Linked DNA regions of Rhodobium gokarnense. The protein of the gene in region 1 interacts with the protein of each later gene in a pairwise test. Links are inferred from orthologs where the notes say so. Each region holds a gene or a part of one and is shown on either strand. Other genes may lie near its edges.

Region 1 (7,968 bases):
CGGTGGAAATGATGATCGACGATCTGCCGCTGTTCTCGGCCTTGCGCGACAAGCCGGTCCCGACTGCCGGCGCGCCTGCGGCAGAGAACCCGGCGCTGACACTCCTTGCCGACAGCAACCCGGACGAGCTCACGCCGCGCGAGGCGCTGGAGCTGCTCTACCGGCTGAAGGCGGAGGCCGCGAAAGGCTGAGCCCTCCCCGGTTCCGGGTCGTCCTGGCGCCCCTGCCCTCCGCAATGGTTCACAACCGGCGCGAACTGCACTAGCTATTGGGGGCGCGGCCGGCGGCATTCGGGCCCCGGATTGCCGCCCACCCATCGACGAAACGCGGAGCGCATGACCAAGCTTCCCCCCTACGTGACCGACTGCATCGATTCGGATGCCCTCAGGGCCTCCCTCACCGCGCTGACGCTCGAGACCGACGGCGACGGCTCGAGCACGAAAATCCGCGCCGAGGTCCTGAAGCTCCTGAAGACGGCACTGGCCGAGGCGCGCACCGAGGTGCAGCAGCGCTTCGAGACGGACAATGACGGAACGCTCTGCACCCGGCGACTGTCGCACATCCAGGACGAGATCATACGCGTCATCTACGATTTCGCGGTCGTCCACGTGTTCCGCTCCATCAACCGGTCGGCCGCCGAACGGATGGCGCTGGTCGCCGTCGGCGGCTATGGCCGCGGCATGCTGGCGCCGTTCTCCGACGTCGATATCCTGTGCCTGCTGCCCTACAAGCAGACGGCCTGGGGCGAAACGATCAACGAATACCTGCTCTACATGCTGTGGGATCTCGGTCTCAAGGTCGGCCACGCAACGCGCAATCTCGACGAATGCGTCCGGCTCGCCAAATCTGACCTGACGATCCGCACCGCGGTCCTGGAAGCGCGCTTCATCTGGGGCGAGGAGAGCCTCTTCGACGAGCTGGTCGAGCGGTTCGATGTCGAGGTGGCGGCGAAGTCCGGCCCGGAATACATCGCCGCCAAGCTGGCGGAGCGGGACTCCCGGCACGTGCGCCAGGGCCAGTCGCGCTATCTGGTCGAGCCCAATGTCAAGGAAGGCAAGGGGGGGCTGCGCGACCTCCATACCCTGTTCTGGATCGCCAAATATTTTTATCGGGTCCGCTCGGCCGAGGAACTGCCGAAGCTCGGCGTCTTTTCACGCCGCGAATACAATCTCTTCAAGAAGGCGGAGAGTTTCCTCTGGGCCGTCCGCTGCCACCTCCATTTCCTCTCTGGGCGGGCCGAGGAGCGGCTCTCCTTCGCCGTCCAGCCGGAGCTTGCCAGCCGGCTCGGCTACACCTCCCATGCGGGCCTGAAAGACGTCGAACGCTTCATGAAGCACTACTTCCTGATGGCCAAGCACGTGGGCGACCTCACCCGCATCTTCTGCGCCGGACTGGAAGACAAGCACGCCAAGCAGACGCCGCCGCTGAACCGGCTCTTCAACACCATCCGCCGGCGCCGCCGCAAGGTCGTGCAATCGGGCGATTTCGTCATCGACAACGACCGCATCACGGTCGCCGACGACGAGGTCTTTGCCCGCGACCCGGTGAATATCATCCGGATCTTCCAGCTCGCCGACCGCTACGACGTCGCCTTCCACCCGGACGCCCTGACGCTGCTCACCCGCTCCTTGAAGCTGGTCGATGCCAGGCTTCGCGACAACGAGGAGGCCAACCAGCTCTTCGTCGACGTGCTGGCCTCGCGCAACGACCCGGAAACGGTGCTGAGGCGCATGAACGAGACCGGCGTGCTCGGCCGGTTCGTGCCCGATTTCGGCAAGATCGTCGCGATGATGCAGTTCAACATGTACCATCACTACACGGTCGACGAGCACCTGCTGCGCGCCATCGGCATCCTGTCGGAGATCGAAAAGGGCGAGCTGCCGCACGACCTCGGCCTTGCCACCGAGCTGATGAACAACCTGCCGAGCCGCAAGGTGCTTTACCTCGCCGTCCTCCTGCACGACATCGCCAAGGGCCGGCCGGAGGACCATTCGCTCGCCGGCATGAAGATCGCCCGCAGGATCGGCCCGCGCTTCGGCTTCACGCCGGCCGAGACCGAGACCGTCGCCTGGCTGGTCGAGCATCACCTTTTGATGAGCATGGTCGCCCAGTCGCGCGACCTCGGCGACCGCAAGACCATCAACGATTTCGCCAACATCGTGCAGAGCCCGGTGCGGCTGCAGATGCTGCTGATCCTGACAATTGCCGACATCACCGCCGTCGGCCCCGGCGTCTGGAACGCCTGGAAGGGCCAGCTCCTGAGGACGCTTTATTTCGAGACCGAGCCGGTGGTCGCCGGCGGATTCTCGCATATCTCGCGCGACCAGCGCGTGGCGGCGGCGCGCGCGGAGCTCGGCAACGCGCTCACCGGCTGGACCCAATCGGAGATCGACGCCTATGCCGAGCGGCACTATCCGGCCTACTGGCTCAGGATCGACCTTGCCCGCAAGATCGCGCATGCGGAACTGATCCGCGCCGCCGACAGGGCCGGCACCAAGCTCGCCACCACCAGCACCTGCCACGAGTCGGAAGGCGTCACCGAGGTGACCGTCTTTGCCCCCGACCATCCGCGGGTGCTGTCGACCATCGCCGGGGCCTGCACGGTCGCCGGCGCCAACATCGTCGACGCCCAGGTCTTCACCACCTCGGACGGCTTTGCGCTCGACACCATCTTCATCCGCCGCGCCTTCGACACCGACGAGGACGAGGACAGGCGGGCGGAGCGCATCCGGACCATCATCGAGCAGACGCTGAAGGGCGAGGAGGAGCTGCCGAAGCGGATCGCCGCGGCGGTGGAATCGCGCTCCAGCCGCGTCAAGGCGTTCCGGCTGGCGACCGAGGTGCTGGTCAACAACTATTCCTCGGACCACTTCACGGTCATCGAGGTCTCCGGCCTCGACCGGCCGGGCCTCCTTTATGACCTGACGCGCGAAATATCCGATCTTCGCCTCGACATCGGCTCGGCCCACATCGCCACCTTCGGCGAGCGCGCCGTCGACGTCTTCTATGTCACCGACCTCACCAACGGAAAGATCACCAACGGCAGCCGCCAGGCCGCCATAAGGCGCCGCCTGACCCGCGCCTTCGAGGGCGGCGACGAGGAGGCCGAGGCAAAGGACGACCGCGCGGCCGTCGCGTGATTTTTTTGCGGGGGTGGGGCAACGACGCTCCCGATTGCGTCGCTCCCTCCACTCACGCGCAATGGCGTTGAAATGCCTCAGGACTCTCCATCGTCATTGCGAAGAGGCCGCTAGGCCGACGCGGCAATCCACGGGGCGTCGGCAGCAGGCTCCGCGTTCTCCTGGATGCACTCCCGCCTGCTCAACACTCAGCCGTCACCCCGGCCCCCGAGCCGGGGCCTATTGCCCGTCTCGACGCGGTATGCCATCGGCTGGCGGAATAATGACGTGACCCGGACATGGGCTTCGCAAGGCCCGATGCGGGCGACAATGTCGCGTCGGGCAATGGGTCCCGGCTCTCCGCTGCGCTGCGGCCGGGATGACGACGGGGGTGTGGCGGCTGTCGGTGCACGGCCTCAAATGCCGCTCTGGATCGCTTCGCTTTCGCTCGCGATGACGAACCAGAGAACAGTTGCCATTACGAGAAGGCCGCGGGTTCAACCCGAGCCCTTTCGCGTCTTCCTCGCCCGCAGTATAACTCGCCGGATTTTCGCGCCATTGTCGCGCTATGCCCGTCATGATCGGCGCATGACGCTGCGGATCGCCGGCGCCCGGAGGGCCGTCCTTGAATCTCTTGCGCAATTTCGCGACCGTCGGCGGCGCCACCATGGTGAGCCGGCTGCTCGGCTTCATCCGCGACGTGGCCATCGCCGCCTTTCTCGGGGCCGGGCCGATCGCCGATGCGTTCTTCGTCGCCTTCAAGCTGCCGAACCTGTTCCGGCGCCTGTTCGCCGAGGGCGCGTTCAACTCCGCCTTCGTGCCGCTGTTCGCCCGGGCGCTTGAAGAAAAGGGCGAGGACGGCGCGCGCACCTTCGCGGAAGAAATCCTCGCTGCGTTCCTGATGACCCTGATCCTCGTCAGCATCGTCGCGGAAATCGCCATGCCGGCGCTGGTCTTCGTGCTGGCGCCCGGCTTTACGGACGATGCGGACAAATTCGCGACCACCGTCGCCTTCTCCCGGATTTGCTTTCCCTATCTTATGTTCGTGTCGCTGGTGGCGTTCCTCTCCGGCATCCTCAACAGCCTCGGACGCTTCGCCGCCGCCGCCTTCGCGCCGGTGCTCTTGAACGTCGTCTTCATCGCGACGCTGGTGCTGATCGGCTTCCTCGATACCGGCCAGAGTTTTGTGTCCGGCACGATGCTGTCGGCCGCCGTTGCCGTTGCCGGCGTCGTCCAGCTCGTTGCCCTGATCCTTGCCCTGCGCCCTACCGGCATGCGCCTGACGCTGCGCCGGCCGCGGATCACCCCCGGTGTCAGGCGGCTGGTGAAACTCGGCGTTCCGGGGGTCATTGCCGGCGGCATTACCCAGCTCAACATCATGGTCGGGACGATCATCGCGTCCTTCTCGGCGAGCGCGGTCTCGTATCTCTACTATGCCGACCGGGTCTACCAGCTGCCGCTCGGTGTCGTCGGCGTCGCCATCGGCGTGGTGCTCCTGCCCGACCTTGCCCGCCAGCTTCGCTCCGGCGACCACTCCAATGTCTTCCACACCCAGAACCGGGCGCTGGAATTCTCTCTCGTACTGACGCTGCCGGCGGCCGTCGCGCTCATCGTTATCGCCGGGCCGATCGTCCAGGTGCTGTTCCAGCGCGGCGCGTTCCTTGCCTCCGACACGGCGGCAACGGCCCCGGCGCTTGCCGCCTTCGGCGCCGGCCTGCCGGCCTTCGTCCTCATTAAGGTGCTGTCGCCCGGCTTCTTTGCCCGCGAGGACACGGCAACGCCGATGTGGTTCGCCGGCGCCGGCATGGTCGTCAACGTCGCCGGATCGCTGATTCTCTTCCCGTTCCTGGCCCATATCGGCATTGCGATCGCCACCTCGCTCGCCGGCTGGGTCAATGCGCTGCTCCTTGGCGTAACGCTCTGGCGGCGCGGCCACTACAGGGCCGACCATCTGCTCGCCCGGCGCCTGCCGCTGACGCTCTTGTGCAGTGTCGCCATGGGCGCGGTCGTCTTCGGGGCGGCAGAGCTGCTGTCCCCCTGGCTCACCGACGCATCGCTCGCCGTCCGGGCCGCAACCCTTGGCCTTATCGTCGTCATCGGCGCTGTCGCTTTCTTCATTCTCGCCACCACCACCGGGGCGGTCGACGCCAAGCGCTACTACGCCATGCTGAAGCGGCGGAAGGTGCCGGCGGAGGATTGAGGGTTGATCTCGCCGGCCCGCTTGGCGATAACCCCGCCAACCACTGAGAACATAAGGACTTGAAGCCATGGCGGCTTTCGAACAGCGCGTCTTTTCCGGCGTCCAGCCGACGGGCAATCTCCACCTCGGCAACTATCTCGGCGCCATCAAGCGCTTTGCGGAACTGCAGCACGACTATCCCTGCCTCTATTGCGTCGTCGACCTGCACGCGATCACCCAGCCGCCGTCCGTCTGGGGCGGGCCGGAGGGGCTTGCCGCCAACACCCGCGAGGTCGCGGCCGCCTATCTCGCCGCCGGCATCGACCCGAAGACACAGATCATCTTCAACCAGAGCCAGGTGCCGCAGCACGCCGAGCTCGCCTGGCTGTTCAACTGCGTCGCCCGCATGGGCTGGCTCAACCGGATGACCCAGTTCAAGGAAAAGGCCGGCAAGGACAAGGAGAATGCCTCGGTGGGCCTGTTCGCCTATCCGACGCTGATGGCCGCCGACATCCTTCTTTACCGCGCGACCCATGTGCCGGTCGGCGACGACCAGAAGCAGCACCTGGAGCTGACCCGCGACATCGCGCAAAAATTCAACAACGACTTCGCCGATTCGATTGAAAAGAACGGCTTCGAGGACGCCTATTTCCCGCTGCCGGAGCCGCTGATCACCGGTCCCGCGACGCGCGTCATGAGCCTTCGCGACGGCTCCAAGAAGATGTCGAAGTCGGACCCTTCCGACTACAGCCGCATTGTTCTCACCGACGACGCCGACACCATCGCCAAGAAGATCAGGAAGGCAAAGACCGATCCGGAGCCGCTGCCGAGCGAGGCGGAGGGCCTTGACGGCCGGGCCGAGGCGGAAAACCTTGTCGGGCTCTATGCCGCGCTCTCCGACCGGACGCGGGACGACGTGCTGAAGGAATATGGCGGCTCGGCCTTTTCCGTCTTCAAACCGGCGCTTGCCGAGCTGACCGTTGCGAAGATCGCGCCGATCGCCGACGAGATGCGCCGGCTGACGGCCGATCCGGGCGCCGTCGATGCGATCCTGTCCGACGGCGCGGAAAAGGCGGCGGAAATCGCCGAAAAGGTCATGGCGGAGGTCAGCGCCATCGTCGGCTTCGTCTCGGGCCGCAAGCGCTGAAGCATGAAGATCTTCGTCGACGCGGATGCCTGCCCGGTCAAGGACGAGGTCCTTCGCGTCGCCGACCGCCACGATCTTGTCGTCCACATGGTCGCCAATAGCTGGATGCGGCTCGACGACCATCCGCTGATAAAGCGCGTCATCGTCTCCGAGGGCCCGGATGCGGCCGACGACTGGATCGTGGAGAACGTCACCCAGGGCGACATCGTGATTACCGCCGACATCCCGCTCGCCTCACGCGTCCTGAAGAAGGGCGCGGCAGCCCTTTCCGGCACCGGCAAGCCGTTCACCGACGACAATATCGGCATGGCCCTCGCCATGCGCGACCTCAACGCCGAACTCCGCGACAGCGGCACCATCCGCGGCGGCGGGCCGGCGTTTTCGGCCAAGGATCGCTCGCGGTTTTTGAACGAGTTGGAAAACATGGTGCAGCGGCTGAAGCGGGGATGAGGCGGCGCTTTCGTTTGCACGTGACGCCCCTCCCTGTTTACGTCGCTGAGGCGCTAAGATTGCTTTCGGTAATTCGCTTTTGTTTTCACCGTCATCGCGAGCGTAAGCGAAGCGATCCAGAGCGATTGAAGCCCTGAGCGTTTGGAATGCCACCTGGATCGCCGCGTCGCCTGCGGCTCCTCGCGATGACGCCTGAGTGTGATGCGAGGCCAATCGAAGCCGCAAGGCTTCGCAAGGCCGACCGGCCGCCGGCGCCGATGCGCCGCCCCGTCGGAGGCGCGAGCGAAGCGAGCCTGCCGTGAGACAGAAATCAAGCCCCGTCGTGTGCGGCGGCGCTGCGCAGGTCGTGGAGCAACTGGGTGAGCGAGGGCTCCGAAAGGCCGGCGATCTTGTCGGCCAGCAGATTGGCAAGTTCGGTTGCCTTGGGATCGAGGCCGGCGGTGTCGACGACGACGCGGGGGTCGGAGATCTCGGCGAGCCGCTGCAGCTCCTCCGCCTCGTCCCAGATGACGTTGAAGAAGGCGATGATCCTCTGGACCATGAACCAGGTCGGGCGGCCGCGCTTGCCGTGTTCCAGGGCCGAGAGATAGGCGCTGGTGACGTCGAGGCTTGCTGCCATCTCCTTCAGGGTGATGCCGCGTTCGCGCCGCAACTGGCGGATCTTTGCGCCGAATGGGGTCATGGCCCTATCTCTTCAGTCGGTCTCTTCAGTGGTTCTTTTCTTGTCGGCTCTGCCGTTTGTGTGGCCCGGCTGGAAGCCTATGGGCGCCGTGGCGCCTTGTACAGGAAGCGCGGGGCCGCAGACCCGAAATCAGGGCCTGCGCTTCTTGATGCGGACATAGAAGGCGCCGGCGCCGCCATGGGCGATATGGGCCTCCTCGAAGCTGGAGACGTAATGCCGGAATTCCGGCATCGACAGCCAATGGGGGACGACCCGGCGCAACACGCCGCGCTCGGAAAAATCGTGACCGTAGCGGTCGGCGCTCCAGGGGCCGCCATTGCCGCCCTTGCCGGTGATGACGAGGACGTGGCGCCGGCCCTCCATCTGGGCGACGGAGAGGAACGCGCGCAGG
Region 2 (7,335 bases), on another replicon or contig:
GATGTCCTTCAGCTCCTCCGGCGGCAGGTCATAGAGGTTCTTATCCATGGCGTCGCCCGGATGAATCTTGTTCTTGATGCCGTCGAGGCCGGCCATCAGCATGGCGGCGAAGGCCAGATACGGGTTGGCAGCCGGATCCGGGAAGCGGACCTCGATGCGCTTCGCCTTCGGCGAGGTCGCGAACGGAATGCGGCAGGAGGCCGAGCGGTTGCGGGCCGAATAGGCCAAGAGCACCGGCGCCTCATAGCCCGGGACCAGACGCTTGTAGGAGTTGGTCGACGGGTTGGTGAAGGCGTTGAGCGCCTTGGCGTGCTTCAGGATGCCGCCGATGTAGAACAGGCAATCCTCGGAGAGGTCGGCATACTGGTTGCCGGCGAACACCGGGGCGCCGTCCTTCCAGATCGACTGGTGGCAGTGCATGCCCGTGCCGTTGTCGCCGAACACCGGCTTCGGCATGAAGGTCGCGGTCTTGCCGTAGGCATGGGCGACCTGATGCACGACGTATTTGTACATCTGCATCTTGTCGGCGTTCATGGTCAGCGTGTCGAACATGATGCCGAGCTCGTGCTGGGCGGCACCGACCTCGTGGTGGTGCTTTTCGGTCTTGATGCCCATGTCGGCCATCACCGAGATCATCTCGGAGCGCATGTCCTGGGCGCTGTCGACCGGCGGCACCGGGAAGTAGCCGCCCTTGGTGCGCGGACGGTGGCCGAGGTTGCCGGCGTCGTATTCGGTGCCGGAGTTGATCGGCAGCTCGCCGGAATCGATGATGAAGCCGGTGTCATAGGGATCGCGCGAGAAGCGGACGTCGTCAAAGACGAAGAACTCGGCTTCCGGGCCGAAGAAGACGGTGTCGCCGATGCCGGTGGACTTCAGGTAGGCCTCGGCCTTCTTGGCCGTGGAGCGCGGATCGCGGTTGTAGTCCTCGCCGGTGGACGGCTCCAGGATGTCGCAGAAGATAGCGAGCGTCGACTGGCCGAAGAAGGGATCCATATGCGCGGTGGCCGGATCCGGCATCAGGCACATGTCGGACTCGTTGATGGCCTTCCAGCCGGCGATCGACGACCCGTCGAACATGGTGCCGTCGGCGAACATGTCTTCGTCGACCATGCCCGAATCGATGGTCAGGTGCTGCATCTTGCCGCGCGGATCGGAGAACCGCAGGTCAACAAATTTGATGTCTTCGTCCTTGATCTTCTTAAGGACGTCGCTGGCAGTGCTCATCTGCTACATTCCTTCACGTGTTGGATTGGTCTTGTCTGGTCCCGTGCAAAAATTGTCGGCGGGGACCGGTCAGTTGAGAAAACAGGCGGGTGGCGCGAGCGGTATCCTAGACCGCTTCGAGGCCGGTTTCACCTGTTCTGATGCGGATAGCCTGTTCGACCTGCGAGACGAAAATCTTGCCGTCACCGATCCGCCCGGTCTGGGCGGCGCCGCGAATGGCCTCGACGGCCTTGTCCACCAGATCGTCGGCAAGGACGATCTCCACCTTCACCTTCGGCAGGAAGTCCACCACATATTCCGCGCCCCGGTAGAGCTCGGTGTGGCCCTTCTGCCGGCCAAACCCCTTGGCCTCGATTACCGTGATGCCCTGCAGGCCGACATCCTGCAGCGCTTCCTTCACCTCGTCGAGCTTGAAGGGTTTGATAATTGCTTCGATCTTCTTCATCGCCTCCGCCTTTTCCCACATCCCTTAATCGTCGCCGCGGCCGTGAGTGGGGAAACCCCGGCGCGATCGCCCCCGTCCTAGCACGCGGCATGCCAATTCGAAAAACCCTGCCTACGCAAAAAACCCCCGGCAATCCGCCGCATTGAGCGGCGTTCCGGTACCGGAGGGAGCACTGCTGATGGCCAAATTTGTTGCAGTTGCCGAATTGTTAGTCAAACCCATTCGGCAGCGCGGTGAAGCCGACGGTACGCGCGCCAGCATGGAGCCCGCGACAGGCATGACCGCGGCTTCGTCAAAGGCAATGCCGATGGCGCCATGGCCAACAATGAAAGAAAAAAACGGGACTGCCGGACCGGCGCAGTGCCGGTCCAGTCTTTGCCGCCTATTGTGGTTATAGCCCGTCCTAAAAACGCGGAACCGGCTTACACAGCAGGCAGCTATGCAGGCGCGGTCAGGAACGACGGCACGCGGCCGATGACCACCTTGCCTCAGTTGTTCTCCGGATCGGTCTCGGCTTGAAAAGCCAGAATGGTGGCCTTGACCATGCCGTAGAGGCTCGGAACTCCGACCAGGATACCTAGGGCTATCGTCGGCACCATCGCCAGCCCGAAGAGGCTAGATATCCCCCAAACCACAGCGGCAGCGACAACGGCAATCTCGGTGGCTAGGAAGGCAGAGACGGAGATGAAGCCCAATAGGCTCCAGAAATTGATGACACGTTTCATTGGAAATCCTGTGCGCCCCATCGGGCGCAATGAGAACGGCGGCCATACAGACAGCCGAACAGGCAGGCGCGCAGAGCATTAGGTGCGCCAATTGCTTTTTCCGATGATGTCGGGTCTTCAGGCAAACAGCGGCGGCGGTCTCGCCCGGTGACGGGAAGAAGCGCTGGAAGAAATGCGCTTTTCGGGAAATGCGGGTGCACGCGTCGATTTCGACAGCTGCGTCGACGGAACGAACGACCCTACGGGAGGCGTTACCGCACTTCCCAAGCCGTTTTCGCTTGCCGCATCCCCGTCGCGGGGCAATGCCTCGACGTGAATGACTGCTTGCCGGAGGATCGCAAAAACCTCGTGCGGTCCTTCCTGGGCAAGATTGGCTTCGTCGAGGGCCGATACATTCGGCGGACAATAGTGAGCGTCCAACCCTAGCCAGAAAGCTGCCAAGAGCAGGAAGCAGGCTCGCTCGAATGAGACCGACTTCATTGAAGACTGATCCGCGAAATGTCGCCGATTTCTACAACGGATCAAGGTGTGTGGCGAGATGAATTATCTTGCTTACGACGCCTCTCGACGAACGCCATTTCGATGAGGTCGATGCTGAAAGGGCTTCGTCCGAGGCTCTCAAAACCCCCCAGCGAAGATCCCTTTTTCAATGCTCATCCCGTTCCAAAGTCTCCTCTGTCGGAGACGTCGAATCGGACACGCAGCCGACCGTCGCTTCACAATCGATTTATCGATCTTCGATGTGCTCTATGGCCCCAGTCGACCCCGCGCCTCGGCCATCTTGGCGCGAAGCTGGACGAATTCCTCGCGCTTTTCGCGCTCGCCCTCGACCACCTCTTCCGGCGCCTTGGCCAGGAACTGCTCGTTGCCGAGCTTCTTGTCGATGCGGGTGATATCGCCGTCGATCTTCTTCAGTTCCTTGTCGAGCCGGGCCCGCTCCGCATTGAGGTCGACGACGCCGGCAAGCGGCAGGCAGAGCGTCGCCGCGCCGATGACGATCTGCGCGGACTCTTCCGGCGCGGTATCGGCAAAGGTCAGGTCGTCGACGCGCGCGAGCCGCTCGATCGCCGGCAGATGGGTGTCGAACCGGGCCTTGAGTGCCTCATCCGCGCCGAGCACCACCAGCGACGTCCGGGCGCCGGCGGGCACGTTCATTTCCGCCCGCACCGAGCGCACGGCCGAGATCACGTCGACCAGCCAGTTGAGCTCGTCGGCGGCGTCCGCATCGGCAAAGTCGAGGTGGGGCCAGGCCGTATGGATCAGCATGCCGTCCCGCGCCGGGCCGTCCTCGCCGGTGCGTTGCCACAGCTCTTCCGTCACGAACGGCATGAACGGATGCAAGAGCACCAGGATACGGTCGATGGCCCAGGCGGCGGTCGCCCGGACCTCGTCCTTGGCCGCCCCGTCGGGGCCCGTCAGGATCGGCTTGGCGAGCTCCAGATACCAGTCGCAGAAGGTGTTCCAGACGAAGCGGTAGAGCGAGCCGGCCGCCTCGTTGAACTTGTAGGTCTCAAGCCCGTCGCGAACAGCACCGGCGCAGCGCGCCGTTTCGGTCGCGATCCAGCGGTTGACCGGCTCCCTGGCCGTCGCCGGATCGAAGCCGGGCACCCGGACGCAGCCGTTCATTTCCGCAAAGCGGGTGGCGTTCCACAGCTTGGTGGCGAAGTTGCGATAGCCGGCGACCCGCGTCGGTGCCAGCTTGATGTCGCGCCCTTGCGCGGCCATCGCGGCGAGCGTGAAGCGCAGGGCGTCGGCACCGTATTCGTCGATCAGCTCGAGCGGATCGATGACGTTGCCCTTCGACTTCGACATCTTCTGACCCTTCTCGTCGCGGACCAGGGCGTGGATGTAGACGGTGTGGAAGGGTTCTTCATCCATAAAGTGAAGACCCATCATCATCATCCTGGCAACCCAGAAGAAAATGATGTCGAAGGCAGTGATCAGAACGTCTGTCTGGTAGTAGCGCTGCAGCTCCGGCGTCTGGTCCGGCCAGCCGAGCGTTGAGAACGGCCAGAGCGCGGAGGAGAACCAGGTGTCGAGCACGTCCTCGTCACGGGTGAGTTCCACGTCCTTGCCGTAGTGCGCGCGGGCGGCAGTGAGCGCCGCCTCCTCGCTCTCTTCCACGAAGGTGGCGCCGTCCGGCCCGTACCAGGCCGGGATCTGGTGGCCCCACCAGAGCTGGCGCGAGATGCACCAGGGCTGGATGTTCTCCATCCACTCGAAATAGGTCTTTTCCCAGGTCTTCGGGACGAACTCCGTGCGCCCCTCGCGGACCGAGGCGATGGCGGGCTTGGCGAGCGTTGCCGCGTCCACATACCACTGGTCGGTCAGATACGGCTCGATCGGCACGCCGCCGCGATCGCCATGCGGAACCATATGCGTGTGGTCCTCGATGTGGTCGAGGAGACCGGCGGCGTCCATGCGCTCGACGATGACCTTGCGGGCATTGAAGCGGTCGACGCCGTGCAGCTTCAGTGTTTCAGCAAGCTCGGCGCTCTCTTCCAGTCCGGCGAGGAAATCGTCGTTGCCCTCAAGCGCCAGATTGGCCTCGATGTCGAGGATGTTGATCTGGGCCAGGTCGTGGCGCTTGCCGACCTCGAAGTCGTTGAAATCGTGCGCCGGCGTGATCTTGACCGCGCCGGAGCCCGCCTCCGGGTCGGCATGGTGGTCGCCAACGATCGGAATGCGCCGGCCGGTGAGCGGCAGGATCGCGTTCCTGCCGATCAGATCCTTGTAGCGCGGGTCCTCCGGGTGGACGGCAACGGCCGTGTCGCCGAGCATGGTCTCCGGCCGGGTCGTCGCCACGACGATGTAGTCGCGGGTCTCGAAGGCGGTCGGGGCGCCCTCCTCGTTCCAGGCGACCGGCGCCTCGTAGGTGGCGCCGCCCTCCAGCGGATAGCGCAGGTGCCAGAGATGGCCCTTCATCTCGATCTGCTGGACTTCCAGGTCCGAGATCGCCGTGTGCAGCTTCGGGTCCCAGTTGACCAGCCGCTTGTCCTTGTAGATGAGGCCGTCCTTGTAGAGCGCGACGAACACCTTGAGGACGGCCTTCGACAGGCCCACGTCCATGGTGAAGCGCTCGCGGCTCCAGTCGCAGGAGGCACCGAGGCGTTTTAGCTGGTTGATGATGGTGCCGCCGGAATGGGCCTTCCATTCCCAGACCCGCTCCACGAATTTCTCGCGGCCGAGGCTGCGGCGGTCCGGCTCCTGGCGCTCCAAGAGCTGGCGCTCGACCACCATCTGGGTGGCGATGCCGGCATGGTCGGTGCCCGGCTGCCACAAGACGTCCTTGCCGCGCATGCGCTCAAAGCGGATCAGCACGTCCTGGAGGGTGTTGTTGAGGGCGTGGCCCATATGCAGCGAGCCGGTGACGTTCGGCGGCGGAATGACGATGCAATAGGTGTCGTCCTTGCCCCGCGGTCCGGCGCCGGCGCGAAAGGCGCCCGTGTCTTCCCAGAGGTCGTAGATGCGCGACTCGATCGAGGCCGCGTCATAGGTTTTGTCGAGCATGAAATCCGGTCCGCGAAGAAGGTCCCTTGCCGCAAGGCCCTGACATTGCCGCAAGGCACTGGCATTGCTGCAAGTCGCTGGTAAAGCGAATGGGCGGGGCGAAGTCAACCGCCCCGCCCATGCGTTCGCGTCGCGGCAGGCCTTCACGTGGCAAACCGCAGCACCAATCCATGCGGGCACGGCCCGCCGGAATGCGCCGGATCAGCGGCCGCGCGAGACCCGTTCGATCTCCTGGCGCACGAGCCGCTCGACCAGCGCCGGCAGATTGTCGTCGAGCCAGGTCTTCAGCATCGGCCGCAGCATCTCGCCGACCAGATCCTCCAGCGTGCGGGCATTGTTGGACAGGATCGTGTGGGCCAGGTTGCCGAAGGCGGCGGAAACCGCCGCATCGGAGGTCGGCGACAGCAGCGGCTCGTCCGGCGCCTCGGCGCGCGCGGCAGAGGCGAAGGCCGCAAGGTCCGGCTGCGGTTCCGGCTCGGGTTCCGGTTCCGGCTCGACCTCAGGCTCCGGCTCTTCCTCGGCCTCGAACTCGGCGAATTCCACGTCGAAGCCGCCGTCGTCCGTCTCCACCAGGTCCTCGGTCAGGTCGAGGACATCGGTTTCCGGCTCAGGTTCGGGCTCCGGCTCAGGTTCCGGTTCGGGCTCCGGCTCTGGTTCAGGTGTCGTGGGGGCATCGAACAGCGCGTCGAGATCGTCCTGGGAAAGCTCGGTCTCCGGCTCCGGCTCTGGTTCCGGCTCGGGCTCCGGTTCCGGAGTGGGCGTGTCGAACAGGGCGTCGAGGTCATCCTGGGAAAGGTCGGCGTCGGGCTCCAGGTCGGGCTCCGGCGGCGGTGCCTCGGCAACGGGCGCGTCGCCGGGCGCAGGAGCGCTCTCGTCGTCGGAAATGATCCGGCGTATCGACGCCAGGATCTCCTCCATCGACGGCTCTTGGTCCTGATTGACTTTGGCCATATGCCCGCTCGCTCCCGCGTTACTCTTTCCACTTACCCACCGATGCTTTCGGCGATTCGGTCAACCCACACTATAGACGCCGCACCGGCGGTAAGGAATCCCGCCGGCCGGACGGCCCACATGTATTCACCGGAATTCTTTGTTGTGGAAAAGCGCCCTTTACGGGCCCCGCGGCGGGCTCAGCGGCCGTCCGGGGTGCGCAGGCCGAACCACTTGTCCTCGACCTTTTCGAAGTGCGCCTCGGGATTGTAGGCCGTGACCTGGAGGCCGAGGCTTTCCGCCTTGAGGCGGCCGATCGTCGACAGCAGCGTGTAGGCGGCGACCACCTTGTTGCGCTCCGCGGTGACCAGCGAGACGCGGGCGTTGATCAGCTCGCGCTGGGCGTCGAGCACGTCGAGCGTCGTGCGCTGGCCCACTTTCTGCTCCTCGATGACGCCGTCAAGGGCGAGCTGGTTGGCCGCGACCGCCGCCCGGCCGGCG

What was found.
Region 2: the proteins of M2319_RS15070 (region 1) and M2319_RS09045 interact in binary tests that used the Escherichia coli proteins (3 or more experiments, as listed by UniProt). The link is inferred for Rhodobium gokarnense from one-to-one orthologs.

What each region holds. Positions count from the first base shown.
Region 1 is NZ_JAOQNS010000008.1:169,364-177,331, reverse strand. The notes cover bases 1-3,340. They hold M2319_RS15070 ([protein-PII] uridylyltransferase), read left to right. Parts: upstream 1-335; coding sequence 336-3,140; downstream 3,141-3,340. Other genes in these bases: mutS (DNA mismatch repair protein MutS), read left to right, coding at 1-191. In the rest of the region: murein biosynthesis integral membrane protein MurJ, read left to right, coding at 3,745-5,319; trpS (tryptophan--tRNA ligase), read left to right, coding at 5,387-6,445; M2319_RS15055 (YaiI/YqxD family protein), read left to right, coding at 6,449-6,895; M2319_RS15050 (helix-turn-helix domain-containing protein), read right to left, coding at 7,206-7,577; M2319_RS15045 (Smr/MutS family protein), read right to left, coding at 7,707-7,968.
Region 2 is NZ_JAOQNS010000004.1:302,728-310,062, reverse strand. Bases 1-2,707 are described here. They hold M2319_RS09045 (P-II family nitrogen regulator), read right to left. Parts: upstream 1,670-2,707; coding sequence 1,331-1,669; downstream 1-1,330. Other genes in these bases: M2319_RS09040 (hypothetical protein), read right to left, coding at 2,158-2,394; glnA (type I glutamate--ammonia ligase), read right to left, coding at 1-1,224. Outside these bases: M2319_RS09035 (valine--tRNA ligase), read right to left, coding at 3,142-5,904; M2319_RS09030 (PopZ family protein), read right to left, coding at 6,106-6,855; M2319_RS09025 (TolC family outer membrane protein), read right to left, coding at 7,035-7,335. UniProt on the Escherichia coli protein: P-II indirectly controls the transcription of the glutamine synthetase gene (glnA). P-II prevents NR-II-catalyzed conversion of NR-I to NR-I-phosphate, the transcriptional activator of GlnA. When P-II is uridylylated to P-II-UMP, these events are reversed.